DNA from 3 places in the Streptomyces sp. NBC_01257 genome. Region 2 is predicted to be linked to each of the others. Evidence: riboswitches for the same ligand, from Rfam matches in the RefSeq annotation. Region 2 holds a riboswitch; each other region holds the start of a gene.

Region 1 (7,489 bases), 150 kb from region 2:
TGACCGGTGTCGTGCGGGGTGATGTATCCGATGTCCGTCGAGCGCGCCACCAGTTGGAAGGGCACGCTCTGGTGGGCCAGGGCGCTGACGACCGGCTGGCCCTGCGGCGGCCGGGGGGTGATCGAGGGGCCCTTGACGCTGAAGTGGCGGCCCTCGAAGTCGATGTAGTGCAGCTTGTCGCGGTCGATGAACCGTCCAGTGGCGACGTCCCGGATCTCCGCGTCGTCCTCCCAGCTGTCCCAGAGCCGGCGTACCACCTCGACGTAGTCGCCGGCCTCCTCGAAGAGTTCGGCGGTCAGGTCCCGTACGGCAGGGGTGTCCCGGTCCTCGATGCGGAAGCGCGGGAACGTACGGCGTCCGAAGTGGGCCGCCTCGTGCTGCCGGGGCGTCACCTGGACGCGCAGACCGGCCCGGCCGCCGCTCACGTAGTCGAGGGTGGCGATCGCCTTGGAGATGTGGAACGGCTCGGTGTGCGTGGCGACGACGGTGGGGACGAGCCCGATGTGGCGGGTCAGCGGGGCCACCCGGGCGGCGATGAGCACCGCGTCGAGCCGGCCGCGCTCCTGGTCGGTGCGGCCGTCCGGCTCGGTGTACCGCGAGGACTGGAGCCCGAGGGCGTCCTCGATGGTCACGAAGTCGAGCAGGCCGCTTTCGGCCTCCTTGACGGTGTCGGTCCAGTACGCGGCGGTGAGCAGTTCCCCGGGCCGGGCCCCGGGCTCGCGCCAGGCGGCCGGGTGCCAGCCGGCACCGTTCAGGGCGACGGCGAGGTGCAGGGGGGATGCGGACAGGGGAGGGTGCGGCGATGACGATGCGGACACGAAAGGGTGCCTTCCTGATCGACCGTGGGTGATCGCCGGGCCTCGTCGGGAGGTTCGGCGTCGCGGGAACGGGTCAGGAACAACAGAGCGCGCCGGCCACGCGCTGGAGGTCTATGTGCTGCCGGGAGTACAGGTGGACACGGCGCCGGGGGGCGAGGACCTTGACGAGCGGACGCGTCACCGGTGGCATGACCGTCGCCTCCGCTCTTCCCGCTCGGCGGGCCCGGGGGCCTCGCGCTTGCGGAACCCGGTCGGGCCCCGCCCGGTCGTCACCCGGAGCACCCCGCCGCGCAGGAGGGTTGCCGGTCAGCGAGCCGGGGCTGTGCGCTGACACTCATGACCTGCCGGGAACGCTACGCGCGACGGCGGCGCCGCGCAATGCCCGGCAGATCATGGTCGTGTTCACACTGCCGTGAGCCTCAACAACGGGGCCCCGCCGTCTGTTCCGCCGTCGGACGACTGTTTTCCGCCTGCCTGCCCCAGCCCGCCGGCCGGCGGGGATCAGGCGCGTCCGGCCGCCTTCTGGCTCCTGCGGGACAGGGAGTCGACGACCACGGCCGCCAGCAGGACCGATCCGGTGATCATGAACTGCACGGCGTTGCTCACGCCCATGATGTTCATCCCGGACTGGATGGAACCGATCACCAGGGCACCGAGCAGCGCCGACCAGACGGAACCGCGCCCGCCGAACAGACTCGTACCGCCGATGACGGCCGCGGCGATGACGTTCATCAGCAGGTTGCCGCCGCCCGAAGTCTGGCTCGCCGACTGGATCTGCCCGGCGAGGAAGAGGCCCCCCACCCCGGCCATGGTTCCCGCGATCGAGAAGACGGACATCCGGACGAACGGGACGCTGATACCGGCCCGCCGCGCACCCTCGGAGTTGCCGCCGACCGCGAAGACCTTCCGCCCGTAGGTGGTGCGGCGCAGCACGAAGTCCAGCAGCACCAGCACGATCAGGAAGATCAGCAGAGCCAGCGGGAGTCCCTGGTACTGGTTGAGGATGTACGCGGTGACGAACGCGATCGCGGCGATGACGACCGTGCGCAGCACGATCTCCGCGACCGGCCGGGACGGCACTCCGGCCGCTCTGCGCCGCGCCGCGTCCAGGAGGGACGCCAGCAGGAAGAGCCCGACCCCGACGGCCGCGGCCACGTAGGCGGCGGCCGGGCTGTGGTAGATGGTCGAGTAGATCTCGGCGACGACGCTGTCACCGGGAATGTTGACCGTGCCGCTGGCGCCGAGCACCTGGAGCATCAGCCCGTTCCAGGCGAGGTTGCCCGCCAGGGTGACGACGAAGGCGGGGACCCCGACCTTGGCGAAGAAGAAGCCCTGGATGAGCCCGACGGCGGCGCCGCCCAGCACGGCGATGAGCAGCGCCAGCCACTCGTTCATTCCGTTGAGGACGTTCAGCACGGCGAAGATCGCGGCGCACAGGCCGCTGACGGAGCCGACGGAGAGGTCGATCTCACCGAGGAGCAGCACGAAGACGATCCCGACGGCGATCATGCCGGTGCCGACGATCTGCTGGCTGAGGTCGGAGAGGTTCTGCGCCGAGAGGAACGTGCTGTTGAGGCTGCCGAACACCGTCCAGATGATGATCACCGCGATGACGACGGGCAGCGAGCCGAGTTCCCCGCTGCGCATCTTGCGCCAGAACTCGTTGGCGTACCCCCGGATGCCCTCCTCACGGACGAGCAGCCGGGAGTCGACGGCGGGCATGGCATCGCGGGCCGGCTGCTGGCCGGCGTCGTCGGCGTCGCGTGACGGATCCCGGGTCATCGCTCCTCCTCCCGCTTACGGGCCTGGCGGCGGGTGACCGCGCTGTCCGAGGCACCCGTGATGGCGGAGATGATCTCCTCGGTGGTGGTGGAGCGCCGGTCGAAGAAGCCGTTGTTCCGGCCCAGGCGCATCACCGCGATCCGGTCCGCGACCGCCATGACGTCCACCATGTTGTGGCTGACGAGGATGGTCCCGAGGCCGCGGTCGCGGAGCCGTTCGACCAGGTCGAGGACCTCGGCCGTCTGCTCGACGCCGAGGGCCGCGGTCGGTTCGTCCAGGATGACGACCTTCGGGTCGCCGATCAGCGAACGGGCGATCGCCACCGTCTGGCGCTGTCCGCCGGAGAGGGAGGCGACGGGGATGCGGACGCTGGGGATGCGGATGGACAGCGTGTCGAGCAGTTCGCGCGAGCGCTGGTCCATGCGGACCTCGTCGAGCACGCCGAAGCGGCGCAGTTCGCGGCCGAGGAAGAGGTTGCCGACGACATCGAGGTTGTCGCACAGGGCCAGGTCCTGGTAGACGGTCGCGATGCCGAGGTTCTGGGCGTCGTGCGGGCGGCCGATCGCCACTCGGCGGCCCTGCCATTCGATGACGCCCTCGTCGGGCGGATTGACGCCCGCGATCGCCTTGACCGCTGTCGATTTCCCGGCCCCGTTGTCGCCGACGAGTGCGACGACCTCGCCGGGACTGACTTCCAGGTCGAAGCCCGACAGTGCCTGGACGGCGCCGAAGCGTTTGGAGATCCCCCGCAGAGTGAGCACAGGTGCTTGCGGCAAAGGAACCGCCTCCTGGGTTGCCCGTACACACGGGCGGACAGTCTCGGCCCCCGCCGGACGAGCCGCGTGTCGCGGCTCGTCCGGGTTCGTGCGCGGCCGTGCACGGTCATGAGGGCCGTGGGCCGGGCGCGGGAGCTACTGGAGGCCGGCCTTCTTGCAGGCATCGGCGTAGGCCGGAGTACAGATCTCCTTGACCGTGTACAGACCGTCCTTGACGACGGTGTCCTTGATGTTGTCCTTGTTGACCACGACCGGTGTCAGCAGCTTGGCCGGGACCTTCTCACCGCTGCCGCTCTTGACGGTGGTCGGCGTCAGGGACTTCGGAATGTCCTTGCCCTGGGCGAGGTCGACCGCCATCGCAGCCGCCGTGTCCGCCTCCGGCTTGTACGGCTTCTCGATGGTGATGGTCTGGGTGCCGGCCAGGATCCGCTGGATGGCGTCGAGCTGGGCGTCCTGGCCGGTCAGCGGCACGCTGATGCCTGCCGCCTTCAGGGCGGTGGCGATGCCGGCGGCCAGGCCGTCGTTGGCCGAGTACACACCGACGATCTTGTCCTTGCCGAGTGCGCTGATGGCACCCGCCATCTGCTGGTTGGCGTTGTTCGGGTCCCAGTTCGGGGTGTCGTACTCCTTGCCGATCTTCACCTTGCCGTCGAGGACGGAGTGGGCGCCGGCCTTGAACTCGGCGGCGTTCGGGTCGGTCGGCGAGCCGTTCTGCATGACGATCTCGCCGCTCTTGGCCTTGCTGCCCAGCGCGGCGAGGAGCGCCTTGCCCTGCAGCTCTCCCACCTTGTGGTTGTCGTACGAGACGTAGGCGTCGACGGGGCCCTGCGCGAGCCGGTCGTACGCCACGACCTTCACGCCCGCGTCCCGGGCCTTCTGCACGGAGGACTGGATCGACTTGGCGTCCACGGCGTCCAGGATGAGCACCTGGTCGCCCTTGGCGAGGGCGGTGTTCACCTGCTGCTGCTGGGTGGTCGCGCTCTCGGCGGCGTTGTAGTAGTCGATCTGGGCGCCCGGCGCCAGCTCCTTGATCTTGTCCTCGATGTACGGCCGGTCGAACTTCTCGTACCGCGTGGTCTTGCTCTCGGGCAGCAGCAGGCCGATCTTCACCTGGTCGGCCTGGCGGCCCGTCCCCGGCTGCGCCGCGCCGCTGGTCGCCACGGCGCCCAGCGACAGGGCCGCCGCTCCGGCCAGGGCGATCGCGCTCCGCAATGTACGGGTCATGGGAGGCTCCTTCTCGTACGGCGCCGTCCCTCCACCGGGAGAGCGCGGAAACGAAAATCCACAAATGGCCTACATATCGACATTAGCGGCAACCCCGGGACCGGCAAGCGGGTGACATCGCGCCGCGGAGGCCCTGCGGGCGCGGGGCCCGGAATCCGCGGGTCAGTCCGTGAGACCGGCGGCGAGGGTGGCACCCAGCTCCCAGCACGCCTCGATGTCGGCCTTGGCGGGCTCTCCCGTGACCGTCACGGCGTCGGCGGCGCGGCGCCACCCCAGGCCCGTGGTGATCGACTCGATGGCCCGCACGGCCCCGGTGACGTCGTTGCCGCCGTGCACGTAGTACCCGAAGGGACGGCCGCGCGTCGCGTCCAGGCAGGGGTAGTAGACCTGGTCGAAGAAGTGCTTGAGCGCACCGGAGACATAGCCCAGGTTGGCCGGGGTCCCGAGCAGGATGCCGTCGGCGGCCAGCACGTCGGACACGGTCGCGGCGAGCGCGGCGCGGCGCTCGACCCGGACGCCCTCGATCCCGTCCGTCGTCGCACCGGAGACGACGGCTTCGAACAGCGCCTGGCAGTTCGGCGAGGGTGTGTGATGCACGATCAGCAGAGTGGCCACACCCCGGAACCCTGCCGTGCCGGTGGCGTGGCCGCAAGCGAGGTCCGCCGTCCCGCGCTCCCGTGCCGGTCGATGAAGCGACTCGGGGATTCGGGCGACTCGGCCGTGAAGGGATGATGTGGGGCGATGACGTCGAGAGATGACGAGGTGGGCATGACATCCGGCACGGACGACCGGCGGGGCATCGGCATCCTCGCGGACGACCTCACCAGCGCGGGCGACGGCGCCGCACCCTTTCGCCGGACCGGCCACGGGGCGCGCATCATCCTCTCGGCTACGGGGACGGTGCCCCCGCAGGACCCTGGCGCGGCCACGACGCGTGGCCCCGGCGTGACCGCGGTCGACCTGGGAACCCGGCTGCTGGACGAGACCCCGGCCGCCACACGTACCGGACAGGCCGCCCGGCGCTTCGCCGGCTCGGCGCTCCTGCTCAAGACGGTGGACTCGACCCTGCGCGGCCATGTCGCGGCGGAGGTCCGGGCCGCGTGGGCCGGATCGGGACGCACCGCCGTCGTCATGGCTCCCGCGTTTCCCGCGGAGGGCCGGGTGACGGTCGGATCGGTGCAGTACGTGCGGGGCGTCCCGGTCCACGAGAGCGAGTTCGCCCGTGATCCGGTCCACCCCGTGCGGTGCTCGGACCTGGCGACGGTGTTCCCCGAGGCCGTGGTGCTCGGTCCGGAGCGGGCGGCCGAACTGCCCGGGCTGACCGGCGGGGGCGGCCTGATCGTCTGCTCCGCGGCGACGGACGGCGATCTCGACCGTCTCGTCGCCGCGGCCCCGCACCTCGACGACGTGCTGTGGGTCGGCTCCCCAGGGCTGGCGGCCGCCCTGGCCCGGCGCTGCGCACCCGCCGCCGGTCAGGCCGCTCCCGCCCCCGCACCGGCCCGCCGCCCGCTGGTCGTCGTCGGCAGCGCCAACCCGGCGACCCGGCGACAGCTCGCCGCGCTCCGCGCCCGGCCCGACGTGCAGGGGGTCACCGTCGGTGACGACCCCGCCGCGGCGGTGGCCGCACTGCGCGGCCTGACCGCGCCCGTCCTCGCCCTGCAGACGCCCGATGAACGCCGGGCGCCGGAGGCCGCACACGTGCTCGCCCGTTCCCTGGCCGCAGTCGTGCGGACCGCGGCCGAAGAACGTCTGGCCGACGCGCTCGTCGTCACGGGCGGGGAGACGGCCGCGACCGTGTTCGAGGCCCTGGGAATCCACGGCATCGACCTGCTCGACGAACCCGAGCCCGGCGTCGCCCGTGGCACGCCGCTCGGGCAGCCCTCGCTTCCGGTGCTGATCAAGGCGGGCGGCTTCGGTGACGACGGGCTGCTCCTGCGTCTGACGCACCTCGTCCGGGAGTCGGAAAGGCCGGGAGTCGGAGCGGCCGGGTAGAGGGAACGACGGAGCACGGTCGTAGGCGGAACGCCCCGGCAGCCGGGACACAGTGGGGGCCACGGTCCGTGGCGGTCACGATCCCTGGCCGAAGAACTCGACCTCCGCCACGGCCACCCGGCGGCCCTTGCCGGTGCCGTACGCCGAGTCGACCGTGAGGCGCGCGCTGACGGTCTCCGATCCGCGGAGGTCGAAGGTCTGCTGGCCCGCCTGGTCCGTCAGCCGGATCGTACGCATGGTCTTCTTGCCGTCCTTCGAGGTCAGCAGGACGGTGAGCCGGGCCGGCCTGGCCTGCGTGAGGAACTCGTCCTTGCGGGCCGAAGTCCCGGAGAACACCACCATCTTCAGCAGGCGGACCGGCTGGGCGAACGTGCACTCCAGGTACTCCCCCGCACCGTCGCCGGTCTCCCCCGGAGCCCAGTAGCGATTGTTGAAGCCGTCGAAGGCCGCACGTGCCGGATGCCCCGACGCCGCGCTGGAACTCCGGAACGCGGACGGCACGACCGACTCCGGTGCACCCGTCTCCTCCTTGGCGAAGCCGAACAGGCCGGGCAGATACGGCAGTGCGAACCAGATGCCGACCGCCAGCAGGATCAGCACCAGCGGCAGCGCGAACCTCGGCCTGCGCCGTCCCCGTCGGGGGCGTGTACCGGCGGCACGGCCTCTGCCCCGCCCCCGGCGGAGGATGCGTCGCCACCACGGCGGACGGAGCCCGGGCGGCGGCCCCGGGTCGAGGAGCAGTGCGCACCGAATGCAGTAGGTGCGTTCGGAAGCGTTCTCGGTACGGCAGTTGGGGCACACCCGTGGCACGCCGCCGGCCGTCGGCGCCGGCCCGGGTGGAGCGGGGTCGTCGGACCCCTGGCCGGGAGGCCATGCCTCGGGCCCGTGCGCGGGCCC
Region 2 (7,489 bases):
ATGTCCGTGCCGTCGAGCATGATGCGGCCCGACGTCGGACGGATGAAGCCGATGAGGAGGTTGAGGACGGTCGACTTGCCGGCGCCCGACGCACCGACCAGCGCGATGGTCTCGCCCGGCCGTGCGGAGAGGGTGAATCCGTCGACGGCGGGAGCGGAGTCGTCGTAGGCGAAGCCGACGTCCTCGAAGTCGATGCGGCCGGTGACCCGCTCCACCTGGGCCTTGCCCGCGTTGCGCTCCAGGTCGGGGGCCTGGAGCACCTCGCCCGCCGAACGCACCGACTCCAGCCCCTTGGTGAGGACCGGGGCCAGACCCAGCAGCGTGGTCACGGACCCGGTCAGGACGGTGAAGAAGGCGCTGAGCATCACCACGTCGCCCGGCGTGATGGGCATCCAGCCGTGGTACGCGACCAGCGCGGACCCCGTCAGGCACAGCACTCCGAGCGTGTTGAGGATGACCCAGGCCAGCGATCCGAAGCGGCCGTTGATCACGTCCAGGCGCAGGCCGGCCGCGAAGACCTGGCGCAGCGAGCCGTCGACGCGGCCGAGGGCGGTGCGCTCCAGCCCGTGAGCGCGGGTGATCGGGATGAGCGTGGTCATCTCGCCGACGCGGGAGGAGAGTTGCTCGACCTCGCGGCGGAAGGACTCGTTGTGGCTGCGCAGCCGGGCGCGCAGCTTCATCACGAGGAATCCGGCGGCGGGCACGACGATCAGGAAGACCGGCAGGAACGCGGGCACGCGCACCCCGATGACGACGAGCCCGCCGACCAGGGTGACGACGGCGCCGAGCCCCATGTCGGCGCTCTGCTGCATCATCTGCTCCACCGACTCCACGTCGCGGACCACCTTGGCCTGCAGGACGCTCGAACTGACGCGTGCGTGATAGCCGATGGACAACTGCTGCATCCGGCGGCAGAGCGCCGAGCGCAGGGTCGTGCCCATGCGGCGGATGCTGCCGCCGAGGCAGCGTACGTACCACTGGTGGAGCGGGTAGTTGATCACGAGGATGAACAGCAGGACGCCGGTGGACTTCCACAGCCCGGACTCCGGGCCGTGCTGGACGACCACGTCCAGGACCGTGGCGGTGATGAGGGGAAGCAGCCAGATCGGGCTGTGCTTCACGACGAAGATGACGACCGCGAGGGCCAGCCGTCCGCGGTCGGGCCTGAAGAGGTGGCCGAGGGTGCGGACCGGGTTCTCGCCGCGGTAGCGATGGTCGAGGTGGTCGAAGGGCGCCAGGGATTCGGCGGAGGGTTGGGCAACCGCTTTCTGCATGAGTCCATCCCACCCCGCTCCCGCCGTCCGGGGCAAGCCGGTTCCACGGACGGGACAGGGGGCGGGGGAGGCGAGACTTCGGGGCCCGAAGTGCCTCAGTGGACGCGGAGTTCGTCCGGCTGCGGCGCCGGTGCCGGAACCTCGGGGCGGGGGCGGCCCGCCGAGGCGATGACCGCCGTGACCAGGCCGGCCAGCAGGCCCCAGAACGCGGAACCGATCCCCAGCAGGGTCACCCCGGAGGCGGTGGCGAGGAAGGTCACCACGGCCGCCTCCCGTGACGCCTTGTCGGCCAGCGCCGCCGTCAGCGAGGCCTCGATGGTGGCGAGCAGCCCGATCCCGGCGATCGCCAGGACGAGTTCCTGCGGCATCGCGGTGAGCAGGGAGGCGACCGTCGCGCCGAGCAGCCCGACGCAGAGGTAGAAGACACCCGCCCACACCGCGGCCAGGAAGCGCCGGTCGCGTTCGGGGTGGGCCTCCTCGCCGGTGCAGATGGCGGCGGTGATCGCGGCGAGGTTGAGACCGAAGGCACCGAAGGGGGCGAGCAGGGCGTTGGCCGCCCCGGTCCACGTCATCAGCGGCGACACCGGTACGTCGTAGCCGGCGCCGCGGAGCACGGCGACACCCGGCAGGTTCTGGGAGGCCATCGTCACGACGAACAGGGGCGCGCCGACGCTGACGAGGACCTTCCAGTCGAACTCCGGGGCGGTGAACACCGGGGTGGCCAGGGCGAGCCGGACCTTGCCCAGCTGCCACCCGCCGGTGAACACGGTGGCGACGACGCCCACGGCGAGCGCCAGCAGCACCGCGTACCGGGGGAGCAGACGCCGGCTCAGCAGGTAGAGCACGAACATGGGGAACGCCACGGCGAAACTGTCGTGCATGGTGCTGAACAGGCCCGTGCCGAAACGCAACAGCACTCCGGCGAGCAGGGCGGCCGCCAGCGGCACCGGAATCCGGCCCATGAGCCGGCTGAACCACCCGGTCACCCCGCTGACGAGGATGAGCAGACCCGAGAAGACGAAGGCGCCCACCGCCTGCGCCATCGACACCCCGCTCAGACCCGTCGTCAGCAGCGCCGCTCCGGGCGTCGACCACGCGGTCACGACGGGGGCCCGGTAGCGCAGCGACAGACCGATACAGGTGCAGGCCAGGCCGACACCGAGCGCGAGCATCCAGGAGGAGATCTCGCGCGAGTCCGCCCCGGCGGCCCTCGCCGCCGTGAAGACCAGGGCCGCGGAACTCGTCACCCCGACCATGACGGCGATCAGTCCGGCGGCCACGGCCGAGGGCGGTGCCGCCGCGCGTATGCGGGTGATCGCGAGCATGAGTGAGCCACTTCCCTGTGCCGAGCGGTTCGGGGCAGCGCCGACGGCCGGAGCGGGCCCGGGACGCGCCATCGTTCCGTATACGGAACGTTCTGTTTGTGGAACACTAGAGAGAAGGGCCGATGCCCGTCAACCAGGACAGCGGAGCGGGTGCACGCGGATGGGACTGAACGAGGACGTGGGGCGCAGGCTGCGCGCGCTGCGGCGCGAGCGGCAGCTGTCACTCTCCGAGCTGTCCCGGCGTTCCCGCGTGGGCAAGGGCACGCTCTCGGAGCTGGAGAGCGGGACGCGCAATCCGACCCTGGAGACGCTGTACGCGCTCGCCACCGCGCTCGGCCTGCCGCTGAGCGCCGTGCTGAGTGACCCGCTGCCCGCCGGCGGCCCCGGCCCGGCGCTCCCCGGCGTCTCGGGAAGCGCCGTCACCGCCGTCCTGCTCGAACGGTACGAGGCCGGGTTCGCGGTCACCGACGTGTTCCGGATCAGCATCCGGGCGGGCGCCGTCCAGGAGTCGCAGGGCCACGTCCCGGGCACGCGGGAGAGCCTGATGGTGCTGTCCGGCACTGCCGTCGTCGGCCCGCCCGACGACACCCGCACGGCCGGCCCCGGCGCCAGTGCCGAGTGGCGGGCCGATGTGCCCCACGTCTACGGCGCGCCCGACGGCGAGGTGCAGGGCGTCCTCTTCGTCCGCTACCCCCCGGCGGGCGAGCCCGGCCCCGGCTCCGGTGGAGGAGCCGAGACCGGCTGAGCGCCGCCCTCACGCCGCCTCGGCCACCACGCCGTTCGCGTAGGGGAAGGCCGGGCGGTCGCCGAGCCGTCCGACGAATTCCTGGAGGCGGGGGTACCCGCACAGGAAACCGGCCGTGCCGGGCTGCACGAGCGTCACCCACAGGTCCACATCGGCCGCCGTCAGCTGAGGGCCGCACACGTAGGGGTGCAGGGAGAGACGGTGCTCCATCACATCGAGCGCGGCCGAACGCTCCGAGGGCTCCGCCGCATCCGTGACCCCGAGCTCCAGCAGCTCACGGATGCCGTCGATGTCGGCGGCGAGCTCCGGCGGGTGCAGCGGGGAGGGGCAGGCCTCGTCGTGGCCGGACAGCAGCCCCGCGAGGTCGCGCAGGATGTCGGGCGTGTGGTTGCTGACGATGCGTCCGCTCCAGCGGTCGCACAGCGCGGGAGCGGTCAGCGGCCCGTTGTAGTGGTGCACCGTGGCCTCGTACGCACCGCGCAGCGCCGCGAAGCCCTCGGGTGTGCCGGCCGGGTGGGTCAGGAGCGTGGTGGCGACGGAGTCCTTGAGCCCGAGCAGGCCGAGGGTGATCGAGATGCGCAGCGAGCGGGGACAACTCACCGACAGGAACAGCTCGTAGCGGTGCGGTGCCGGATAGAAGCCGCCGGCCAGACCGACGCCGATCCGGCTGTGGATGGGCGCGGACCGTACGGCCGACGCGAGGAGCAGACCTGACGGACGTGACGCCGGTGCGGATGAAGCGGGGCCGAACGTACACGCGTTGCCTGTGCCACAACCGCGCGATGCTGTCTCGGGCATGACTCTCCCTGTGGGATCCCTGGGGGAACGACGAAGCCACCGCTGCCTCGTGGGCACCGGCGGCCGGATGCGGAACGACTGAGCCTGCATACCGGTCCGTCCGGAGGAACGCGCAAGGGGCCGGTTCGACAGCCCGGTACGCGTCCGTCCGCCGACGGACCCTAGTAAGCGCTGGAGACGCGCAACAGATCGATGTGCAAGCGCCTTGTCAAGCCGATCCTGGGCATTCCCACCGGTCCTGCCGTCGGGGCTCGCGAGACGCGAGACCGCGCTTGCCCCGTCGCACCGACGGGACCCGGTCGTCACCCGGGGCACCCCATCGCGGTGGAAGGGTTGCCTGTCAGCGGGCCGGGGCCGATGACCGCACGAGCGGGAGATCCCGTCCGGGCGGCGCTGACAATCGTGACCGTCCCCGCCAGTCTCGGTGCGCCCGGTGACGTCGTCAAGGAGGTGGTCCGAGCCGTCTCGCCTGGTGGTCACCGGCGTTGACATCCATTTCGGAACGGCCCTAACCTCCGGCCCAGAGCAGCACGGTCACGAGTGCCGGTGAAAAGCCCTGGCTCGCCGGCCGGCAACCCTCGCACGCGGTGGGGTGCCCCAGGTGAGGACCGGACCGGATGACGTTCGGTAAGCGTGAGGCCCCGCGGGGCGGAATGGTGACGGTGAGCGAGATGTACGCAGCTGACGGGACGGCCGCACGACGGCCCCGCGGCTGCGTCCTGCTGTGTGCGGACCGCACCGTCGACCTCCTGCGTGTCAACAGCGCGCTGTGTACGGCCGCTTCCCGCCCTCTCTGTCAGGGCTGACGGCTCTCCGATTCCCTGACACCCACCGCTGCCGCGGTGTGCCCTCTCCCCGCCCGGCCCCCTCCCGCGCTGTGTGCCGCGTTCCGCCGATCCGTTCCGACGGACACGGCGGCGTGCCGCCCGCCGCGGTCCGGGGTGTCCGCATCCGCTGGAGCCCTCCATGAGTGAATCCTCCGGCGTCGCTGTGCCCAAGGGATCAGCGCCGCCCACCGGGACGATGCCGCGCCCCGATCCGGCCGCCGGGACGGACAGCCGCCCGGCCCCGCCGAAACCCCTGGCGGCGCAACGGGTCGTCCCCCTCCGCCGTCCCTTCCGCTGGATCATCACGGCGGTCGTCCTCGTGCTGGTCGCCCAGATCACCCACGGCCTGGTGACCAACCCCTTCTACCAGTGGGACCGGTTCCAGTACTGGTTCCTGCGCCCCACCATCCTCGACGGTCTGGTCGTCACCCTCGAAGTCGCCGTGTACAGCGCGGTGCTGGGGCTGCTCGGCGGCGTGCTGCTGGCTCTGGCGCGGCTCTCCCCGAACCCCGTGCTGCGCACCGTGAGCTGGCTCTACACCTGGCTGTTCCGCTCGGTGCCGCTGATCGTGGTCCTGCTGTTCCTCTACAACTTCAGCGCGCTCTACCGGACGTTGAGCATCGGAGTGCCGTTCGGTCCGGCCTTCTTCACCTTCGACGAGTCGCGCCTCGCCACCGACATGGCCGTCGCCGTCGTCGGCCTGAGCCTCAACGAGGCGGCCTACGCCTCCGAGGTGGTGCGCGGCGGCATCCTCTCCGTCGACCAGGGCCAGCACGAGGCGGCCTCCGCGCTGGGCCTCCCGAAGCGGTACCAGTTCGCCAGGATCGTCTTCCCGCAGGCGCTGCGCTCCATCACACCGAACTACGTCAACCAGCTGATCGGCCTGATCAAGGGCACCTCGCTGGTCTTCTACGTCTCGCTGCTCGACCTGTTCGGTTCGGTGCAGAGCATGGGCAGCACCTACCCCGGCGACATCGTGCCGCTGCTGCTGGTCGCCACCTTCTGGTACCTGATCCTCACCAGCGCCGTGTCCGTCGTCCAGTTCTACGTCGAGCGGCACTACTCGCGGGGCGCCCTGCGCACCCTGCCGCCGACCCCGTTGCAGAAGGTACGGAACGGTCTGGACGGTCTGCGGGCCCGGGCCCGGAGGGAGACGGCGATATGACCACCGACACGCAGGAGATCAGCCCGGCCGCGGTCGAGGTGCACGACGTCTACAAGTGGTACGGCAGCCAACGCGTCCTGGACGGAGTGGCGCTGACCGTGCGGCCCGGAGAGGTCACGGCCGTCCTCGGCCCCTCCGGCTCGGGGAAGTCCACCCTCCTCCGGGTGATCAACCACCTGGAGAAGCCCGAGATCGGCCATGTCAGCCTGAACGGCGAACCGATCGGCGTACGCCGGCAGGGCGGGCGGCTCAAGGAGCTCAGCGAACGGGTCATCCTGGCCCAGCGCAGCCGGATCGGCTTCGTCTTCCAGAACTTCAACCTCTTCCCGCACCTGACCGTGCTGGACAACGTGGCGGCCGCCCCGGTGGCCACCGGCAAGCTCGCCAAGCGCGCGGCGCAGGAGCAGGCCCGCGAACTGCTCGCCCGGGTGGGCCTCGCCGACCGGGCCGGGTCCTACCCGCGACAGCTGTCCGGCGGCCAGCAGCAGCGGGTGGCCATCGCCCGCGCCCTCGCCCTGCGGCCCGGGGTCATCCTCTTCGACGAACCGACGTCCGCCCTCGACCCCGAACTGGTCGGCGAGGTGCTCGCGGTCATCAAGGACCTCGCGCGCAGCGGAACCACTCTCGTCATCGTCACCCACGAGATCGGCTTCGCCCGTGAGGTCGCCGACCGGGTGGTCTTCATGGACGAGGGACGGATCGTCGAACAGGGCCCGCCCGCACAGGTGCTGGACCACCCGGAACACGACCGGACCAGGGACTTCCTCAGCAAGGTCCTCTGACCCTCCCGCCCGCACCCTCATCCCACCCTCACCGGACAAGGACAGCCATGCACACCCTCAGTCTCCGCAGCAGACTCCTCCGAGGCACCGCCGCCACCGCGGCCGCCCTCTCCCTCGCCGCAGCCCTCGCCGCGTGCGGCGGCGACAGCGACGCCGCATCCGCGGACACCGCGGCGGTGGCCGGGACGGTCACCGTGGGCGCGCTGTCCAACGGCGCCGCGAAGGAGACCGGACTCAAGGTGCCCGAGGTGAAGTCGATCAGCGCCGGGCTGCCCGGAAAGATCAAGGAGCGAGGCACGCTGGTGATCGGCGTGGGCGCGCTGCCGGCCGGATTCCCGCCCCTGGCGTACGTGGGCGACGACCAGAAGACGCTCACCGGTGCCGAACCCGACCTCGGCCGGCTGGTCGCCGCCGTCCTCGGACTCAAGCCGGAGATCAAGAACTCGACCTGGGAGAACATGTTCGTCGGCATCGACAGCGGCAAGGTCGACGTGGCCCTGTCCAACGTCACCGACACCGAGGAGCGCAAGCAGAAGTACGAGTTCGCCTCCTACCGGCAGGACAACCTCGCCT
Region 3 (7,489 bases), 3.8 Mb from region 2:
GCCACCGCCCCGTTTGGCGTCGAGCGAGCCGTCCTCGCGCAGGGTGTACGAGACCGGGCCGCGGTTGGACGCGACGAGGACCTGGGCAGCGGGCTGAGGGACGTGCTCGGAGACCATGTTGCGGAATCTAGCCCGATCACCAACCGCCCAAACGTGCGAAGTCCGGCCACGTCATGCCGCGCGGCGCGAAACGTACTCCTCGATCTCCCGCATCGGCGGCCGCTCCTCGGTGTCCACGGGATACGTGTGCGGGACGAAGCCGTGCTCGCCGCGCTCGAACTGGGTCAGCGCCGGGCGCACCAGGTGGCCCCGGGAGAGGCGCAGCTGGGCGGTGCGGTAGATGGCGGCCGCCATCCGGCCGAGCGCCTGGCCGTCCTGGTGGCGGTGCCTGCGGACACCGACGTCGACCTGGGCGAGCGCGTCCAGGCCCACGGTGTGCAGGGAGTCGACGAGCAGCCCCAGCTCCACCCCGTAACCGACCGGGAACGGCAGCCGCTCCAGCAGGGACCTGCGCACCGCGTACTCCCCGCCCAGCGGCTGGACGAAGCCGGCCAGCTGCGGCCAGTGCAGATTGAGCAGCGGGCGCGCCACCATCTCGGTGACCCGGCCGCCCTGCCCCGTGGTGTCGCCGAAGGGACGGTCGTACATCGCCTTGACGAACTGCACCGACGGGTCGGTCAGCAGCGGGCCGACGATGCCGGACACGAAGTCCGCCGAGAAGTCCTTCAGGTCCGCGTCGATGAAGCACACGATGTCGCCACCGGTCACCAGGAGTGACCGCCACAGCACCTCGCCCTTGCCGGGGACGGCGGGCATCCGCGGCAGGATCGCGTCCCGGTGGATGACCCGGGCCCCCGCCCGGCGGGCGACCTCGGCGGTCGCGTCCGTCGAGCCGGAGTCGATCACCACCAGCTCGTCGACCAGCCGGGTCTTCTCCATGAGCTCGCGCCGGATGGTCGCGACGATGTCGCCGACCGTCTCCGCCTCGTTCAGCGCGGGCAGCACGACGCTGACGCTCCCGGCGCGCGACCCGGCGTTCCGGAGGCTGTCCCTGGCGGCCAGAAGACGGTCCAGCGGACGGTCGGCGGCCGACCAGGAACGCCTGGTCAGCCAGCGTTCGACCTCTTCCAGCACGGTCGATACTCCCTGTATGTGATCCATCTCGCGGTACGGACGACTATCTCAACAGTCCGGTGCTTCGGTTACAGTCTTGAACAACGCAGATGGCCGTCGCATGCCGGGGTCCGTCCGCCGATAAACGCCTGGATCCATGGTCCAGTGCCACAGCGCTCATCCAGAGGGACTGAGGGAACGGCCCGTTGAAGTCCCGGCAACCCTCCTGCCGACCGCGAGGTTCGGTAGGGAAGGTGCCAATTCCGTCTCGTGGCGAAATGCGTCACGAGGAAGATGAGGAGAAAGGGCCTCGCCATCATGGCTGTTGAGACTGTTGCAGCACACACCGAATCTTCCGTGGACCTCGGTCCCGCCGCGGCGCTTTCCTGCCGCGAATGCGGAGAGCGATTCCCCCTCGGCCCCCTTTTCGCCTGCGCGTCCTGTTTCGGGCCGCTCGAAGTGGCGTACGACCTGCCGAGCGGCTCCCCGGACGAGCTGAAGAAGCGCATCGAGGCCGGACCCAACAACATCTGGCGCTACGCGCCGCTGCTGCCGGTCCCCGCCGATGTCGCGGACAAGCCCAACATCAACCCCGGCTTCACCAAGCTGGTCAAGGCCGACAACCTCGCCCGTGAGCTGGGCGTCACCGGCGGCCTGTACGTCAAGGACGACTCCGGCAACCCGACGCACTCCTTCAAGGACCGTGTCGTCGCGATCGCCGTCGAGGCCGCCCGCGCCTTCGGATTCACCACCCTCTCCTGCTCCTCCACCGGCAACCTGGCCGGCGCCGTGGGCGCCGCCGCCGCCCGCGCCGGCCTGCGGTCCTGCGTGTTCATCCCGCACGACCTGGAGCAGGGCAAGGTCGTCATGGCCGCGGTGTACGGCGGTGAGCTGGTCGGCATCGAGGGCAACTACGACGACGTCAACCGCTTCTGCTCCGAGCTCATCGGCGACCCGCTCGGCGAGGGCTGGGGCTTCGTCAACGTCAACCTGCGCCCGTACTACGGCGAGGGTTCCAAGACCCTGGCGTACGAGATCTGCGAGCAGCTCGGCTGGCGGCTGCCCGACCAGATCGTCATCCCGATCGCGTCCGGCTCGCAGCTCACGAAGATCGACAAGGGCCTTCAGGAGCTGATCAAGCTCGGCCTCGTCGAGGACAAGCCGTACAAGATCTTCGGCGCCCAGGCCGAGGGCTGCTCCCCGGTCTCCGCCGCCTTCAAGGCCGGTCACGACGTCGTGCGGCCGCAGAAGCCGAACACGATCGCCAAGTCCCTCGCCATCGGCAACCCGGCCGACGGCCCGTACGTCCTGGACATCGCCCGCCGCACCGGCGGTGCCGTCGAGGACGTCAACGACGAGCAGGTCGTCGACGCGATCAAGCTGCTGGCCCGCACCGAGGGCATCTTCGCCGAGACGGCGGGCGGCGTGACGGTCGGCGTGACGAAGAAGCTCATCGAGGCCGGTCTGCTGGACCCGACGCTCACCACCGTCGTCCTGAACACCGGCGACGGCCTGAAGACGCTGGACGCGGTGGCCGCCACCTCACAGGTGAGCGCCACGATCCGCCCGAGCCTGGACGCCTTCCGCGACGCGGGCCTCGCCGCCACCAGCTGAGAAGCTTCTGACCACCCGAGACTTCAGGAAGGGCACACCATGAGCGTCAAGGTCCGTATCCCCACCATCCTCCGCACCTACACCGGCGGCCAGGCCGAGGTCCCGGCCGAGGGCGCGACCCTCTCCCAGGTCATCGAGTCCCTGGAGAAGGACCACCCGGGCATCGCCGCCCGCGTCCTGGACGACCAGGGCAAGCTGCGCCGCTTCGTGAACGTGTACGTCAACGACGACGACGTGCGCTTCGAGGGCGGCCTGGACGCGGTCACCCCGGACGGCGCCGGCATCTCGATCATCCCGGCCGTCGCCGGCGGCTGCTGAGCCACCGCTCCACCCCGTCACCGGAATTGCCCCCTCTGCGACAGAAGCGGAGGGGGCAATTCTGCATGGTTGAGCGCGGTACAGTGTGGGAAGTCCCCTCCGCTGCCCGTGCCGCCCGCATATGAGAATGCGCCTGGCCACGACAAGAAGCAGCCAAAGTGCCTGAACTCCTTGTGCCATAAGTCGCCTTTGCCTGGCCCGACTTGCCCTGGAATCTCATGAGATCCTCATATTCGGGCGATCGATGCTGCCCAGAATTCTCGTCCGATTGACCTGTTGCAGAGGGCAGTTGGGCAGATACATTCGGCCGCGGTCGACGCGTTCCGGCGCACGCACCCTCTCCTGTCGGAGGGTGAGTTCTGACCCGGGCCCGCGAAGTGCGGTCCTGTGCAAGGGCCAGTAATAGGGGAGTTAGGCATGGCTCAGGGCACCGTCAAGTGGTTCAACGCGGAGAAGGGGTACGGCTTCATCGCGGTCGACGGTGGTGCGGATGTTTTCGTCCACTACAGCGCGATCCAGATGGACGGATACCGCACCCTCGAAGAGGGTCAGCGAGTTGAATTCGAGATCTCGCAGGGCCAGAAGGGGCCGCAGGCGGACATGGTCAAGCTCGCCGTCGGCTGAGCCCGGCGCCGGCCGCGACACAGTCGGCCAACGACACTACTCACGCACGGAGGGCCCGTACCCCTGGGGTACGGGCCCTCCGTGCGTCCTGTGCCGCCTTCTCCGTCTCTCTCCGCCGCGCTTCGCCCCTCTCCGCTGTCCACATCCCGAGGGGGACGCTTGCACTCAAGGGGGTCGAGTGCTAATCATTGGGCTTAGCACTCTCCGGGTGAGAGTGACAGAAACTTGGACCGGGCCGGTGAGGCCCGCAGGTCCGCCGGGGCAAGGAACCGGCGGACAGGCAGGCCGTCCGTCGCGGGCGCCACTCGGTCCGGAGAATCCACCCCTGTCCGGGAGGACCACTTCATATGGCCAAGATCATCGCGTTCGACGAGGAGGCCCGGCGCGGTCTCGAGCGCGGCATGAACCAGCTCGCCGACGCCGTCAAGGTCACCCTTGGCCCCAAGGGTCGCAACGTCGTCCTTGAGAAGAAGTGGGGCGCCCCCACGATCACCAACGATGGTGTTTCCATCGCCAAGGAGATCGAGCTGGAGGACCCGTACGAGAAGATCGGTGCGGAGCTGGTCAAGGAGGTCGCCAAGAAGACGGACGACGTCGCCGGCGACGGTACGACCACCGCCACCGTTCTCGCCCAGGCGCTCGTCCGCGAGGGCCTGCGCAACGTGGCCGCGGGTGCCAACCCGATGGCTCTCAAGCGGGGCATCGAGAAGGCCGTCGAGGCCGTCTCCGCCGCCCTCCTGGAGCAGGCCAAGGACGTGGAGACCAAGGAGCAGATCGCTTCGACCGCCTCCATCTCCGCCGCTGACACCCAGATCGGCGAGCTCATCGCCGAGGCCATGGACAAGGTCGGCAAGGAAGGCGTCATCACCGTCGAGGAGTCCCAGACCTTCGGTCTGGAGCTCGAGCTCACCGAGGGTATGCGCTTCGACAAGGGCTACATCTCGGCGTACTTCGCCACGGACATGGAGCGCATGGAGTCGTCCCTGGACGACCCGTACATCCTGATCGTGAACTCGAAGATCAGCAACGTGAAGGACCTCCTTCCGCTGCTGGAGAAGGTCATGCAGTCCGGCAAGCCGCTGCTGATCATCGCCGAGGACGTCGAGGGCGAGGCCCTGTCGACCCTGGTCGTCAACAAGATCCGTGGCACCTTCAAGTCCGTCGCCGTCAAGGCTCCGGGCTTCGGTGACCGCCGCAAGGCCATGCTCGGCGACATCGCCATCCTCACCGGTGGCACCGTCATCTCCGAGGAGGTCGGCCTCAAGCTGGAGAACGCCGGTCTCGACCTGCTCGGCCGCGCCCGCAAGGTCGTCATCACCAAGGACGAGACGACGATCGTCGACGGCGCCGGTGACAGCGACCAGGTCCAGGGTCGCGTCAACCAGATCCGTGCCGAGATCGAGAACTCCGACTCGGACTACGACCGCGAGAAGCTCCAGGAGCGCCTCGCGAAGCTGGCCGGCGGCGTGGCCGTCATCAAGGCCGGTGCCGCGACCGAGGTCGAGCTCAAGGAGCGCAAGCACCGCATCGAGGACGCGGTGCGCAACGCCAAGGCCGCCGTCGAGGAGGGCATCGTCGCCGGTGGTGGCGTGGCTCTGCTCCAGGCCTCGGCCGTCTTCGAGAAGCTGGAGCTCTCGGGTGACGAGGCGACCGGCGCCAACGCCGTCAAGCTGGCGCTGGAGGCCCCGCTCAAGCAGATCGCCGTCAACGGTGGTCTCGAGGGTGGCGTCGTCGTCGAGAAGGTGCGCAACCTGCCGATCGGTCACGGCCTCAACGCCGCGACCGGCGAGTACGTCGACATGATCGCCGAGGGCATTCTCGACCCGGCGAAGGTCACGCGCTCCGCCCTGCAGAACGCCGCGTCCATCGCCGCGCTCTTCCTCACCACCGAGGCCGTCATCGCCGACAAGCCGGAGAAGGCCGCTGCCGGCGGCGCTCCGGGCGGCATGCCCGGCGGTGACATGGACTTCTGATCCTGACGGATCGGTAGTTCCTGCACAGCGGTACAAGACACCGGCCCCCGGGGATTCGTCCCCGGGGGCCGGTGTTTTCGTGCGTACGGGCCCGGCCCGTACGCACGGTCAGTCCGTGTCCAGCCCGTCGACCAGCCGGTTCAGGAAGCGGGCGAACGTGGCGTCCGGGGTGACCGGGCGGGCGGCCGACGCGAGGGCCGCCGCCAGTTCCGGGTGGTGGCCGTCAGCCGCGACGGCGGTGAGGTAGAGCACCTCGGCCGCGGCCCGGTCCGGTGACTGGGCCGCCTCGGCCAGCGCCACCTCGTGGGCCACGTGCCCGGCCACGAATGCGGTGAGCTGGGCGAAGACCTCAAGGCGGGCGCCGCCGTCCAGGCCGCTGGGCCGCAGGGCGGCCAGGGCGTGTTCCAGGAACGCCAGGGTGCGGGGGCCGAGCGTGCGGCGGGCGGGCACGGCGGTGGCCAGCCAGGGGTGGCGGAGCATGTGGTCGCGCTGGAGGTGCCCGATGGTCTTGAGGTCGGTGCGCCAGTCGCCGGTGAGCGGACCGGACGCCGGCAGTTCGCCGTTGACGTGGTCGATCATCAGGTCCAGCAGCGTCTCCTTGTCGGGGGCGTAGCTGTAGAGCGACATGACGCCGGCGCCCACCTCCGCCGCGACCCGCCGCATGGTGACCGCGTCGATCCCCTCGGTGTCGGCCAGGGCCACGGCCGCCACCGTGATCGCCTCGCGGCTGAAGGCGGGCGGGCGCCCCCGGCGGGGTCGGTCCGGGGCCAGCCAGAGTTCGCGGGGGTCGACGCCACCGGCGCCGGACCCGTCGGCACGGCTCACGATCCTGCTGTTCCCTTCCTCAGTGCACCTCTCCTGTCCCGCTCATCCAAGCATCGTCTATTCTCGTACACAGTACGAGAATGAGTTGAGTGACGGAGGCGAACGATGACATCACCCGCGCACGACGCCCTGCCGAGGCCCGCCCTGACGCCGTCGGCCGCGAAGCCGCCGCTGTCCGCCCGCATGATGCGCGCCACCTGGCGCAATCTCCCCGCCAAGCGCCACCGGGTCGGCCTGGAGCCGGGCCTCACGGTCCCCGCCGCCGACGGCAGCCCCCTGATCACCGACCACTACTTCCCCCGTGACGAGGGCGACTTCCCCACCCTCCTCGTGCGCTCGCCCTACGGGCGGGGCGTGCCGTGGTCCCCGCAGTACGGGATGCTCTTCGCCGAACAGGGCTTCCACGTCGTCCTCCAGAGCTGCCGCGGCACCGGCGGCTCCGGCGGCACCTTCGACCTCTGGCGCAACGAGGCCGCCGACGGCCTCGCCACGGTGGACTGGCTGCGCGAACAGCCCTGGTTCAACGGCACCCTGGGCACCGTCGGCCCCAGCTACCTCGGCTACGTCCAATGGGCACTCGCCCTGGACCCGCCGCCGGAGCTCAAGGCCATGGTCGTCCAGGTAGGCCTGCACGACCCGTACGCCCTCTTCCACACCGACGGCGTGCTCCACCTGGAGAACTCGCTCCTCGTCGGCACCGGCATGACCTACCAGCACCGCGGCATGCGGCCGTTCATCAAGGCGACCCTGCGCCTGAGGAACCAGCTGAAGACCCTCGCCGCCGCCCGCCCGCTCCGCGGCGCCTACCCGGCCGCGCTCGGGCAGGAAGTGCCCTGGCTGGACGAGGTGGTGACCCACCCCGACGCCGACGACCCGTACTGGCAGGGGGCATCGGCGGGCGCGGCGGCCGAGCGGCCGGGCATCCCCACCGCCCTGGTCACCGGCTGGCACGACGCCCTCGCCGACCAGACCTTCGCCCAGTACGCCCGGCTGCGCGCGGCCGGCGGCGAGGCCGCCCTGCT

Evidence for each region. A riboswitch is a leader RNA that binds a small molecule or an ion and turns the genes downstream of it on or off. The one in region 2 is predicted to bind S-adenosylmethionine.
Region 1: linked by a shared signal. The riboswitch ahead of OG408_RS37640 (putative leader peptide) and the one ahead of OG408_RS38250 (amino acid ABC transporter permease) in region 2 are both predicted to bind S-adenosylmethionine.
Region 3: linked by a shared signal. The riboswitch ahead of thrC (threonine synthase) and the one ahead of OG408_RS38250 (amino acid ABC transporter permease) in region 2 are both predicted to bind S-adenosylmethionine.

What each region holds. Positions count from the first base shown of each region.
Region 1 is NZ_CP108472.1:8,640,183-8,647,671, reverse strand. Features, by position in the region: gene OG408_RS37645 (LLM class flavin-dependent oxidoreductase) at 1-818, opposite strand, end outside; gene OG408_RS37640 (putative leader peptide) at 892-1,008, opposite strand; SAM riboswitch class IV at 1,048-1,160, opposite strand; gene OG408_RS37635 (sugar ABC transporter permease) at 1,320-2,600, opposite strand; gene OG408_RS37630 (ATP-binding cassette domain-containing protein) at 2,597-3,376, opposite strand; gene OG408_RS37625 (sugar ABC transporter substrate-binding protein) at 3,512-4,600, opposite strand; gene OG408_RS37620 (flavodoxin family protein) at 4,763-5,215, opposite strand; gene OG408_RS37615 (four-carbon acid sugar kinase family protein) at 5,342-6,592, shown strand; gene OG408_RS37610 (NADase-type glycan-binding domain-containing protein) at 6,668-7,192, opposite strand.
Region 2 is NZ_CP108472.1:8,792,937-8,800,425, forward strand. Features, by position in the region: gene OG408_RS38230 (ABC transporter ATP-binding protein) at 1-1,274, opposite strand, end outside; gene OG408_RS38235 (benzoate/H(+) symporter BenE family transporter) at 1,370-2,599, opposite strand; gene OG408_RS38240 (helix-turn-helix domain-containing protein) at 2,760-3,344, shown strand; gene OG408_RS38245 (hypothetical protein) at 3,354-4,142, opposite strand; gene OG408_RS40245 (putative leader peptide) at 4,304-4,369, opposite strand; SAM riboswitch class IV at 4,406-4,550, opposite strand; SAM riboswitch class IV at 4,675-4,782, shown strand; gene OG408_RS38250 (amino acid ABC transporter permease) at 5,109-6,134, shown strand; gene OG408_RS38255 (amino acid ABC transporter ATP-binding protein) at 6,131-6,916, shown strand; gene OG408_RS38260 (ABC transporter substrate-binding protein) at 6,964-7,489, shown strand, end outside.
Region 3 is NZ_CP108472.1:5,033,840-5,041,328, forward strand. Features, by position in the region: gene OG408_RS21765 (alpha,alpha-trehalose-phosphate synthase (UDP-forming)) at 1-117, opposite strand, end outside; gene OG408_RS21770 (glucosyl-3-phosphoglycerate synthase) at 172-1,134, opposite strand; SAM riboswitch class I at 1,288-1,414, shown strand; gene thrC (threonine synthase) at 1,432-2,727, shown strand; gene OG408_RS21780 (MoaD/ThiS family protein) at 2,767-3,045, shown strand; gene OG408_RS21785 (cold-shock protein) at 3,463-3,669, shown strand; gene groL (chaperonin GroEL) at 4,017-5,642, shown strand; gene OG408_RS21795 (TetR/AcrR family transcriptional regulator) at 5,751-6,467, opposite strand; gene OG408_RS21800 (CocE/NonD family hydrolase) at 6,573-7,489, shown strand, end outside.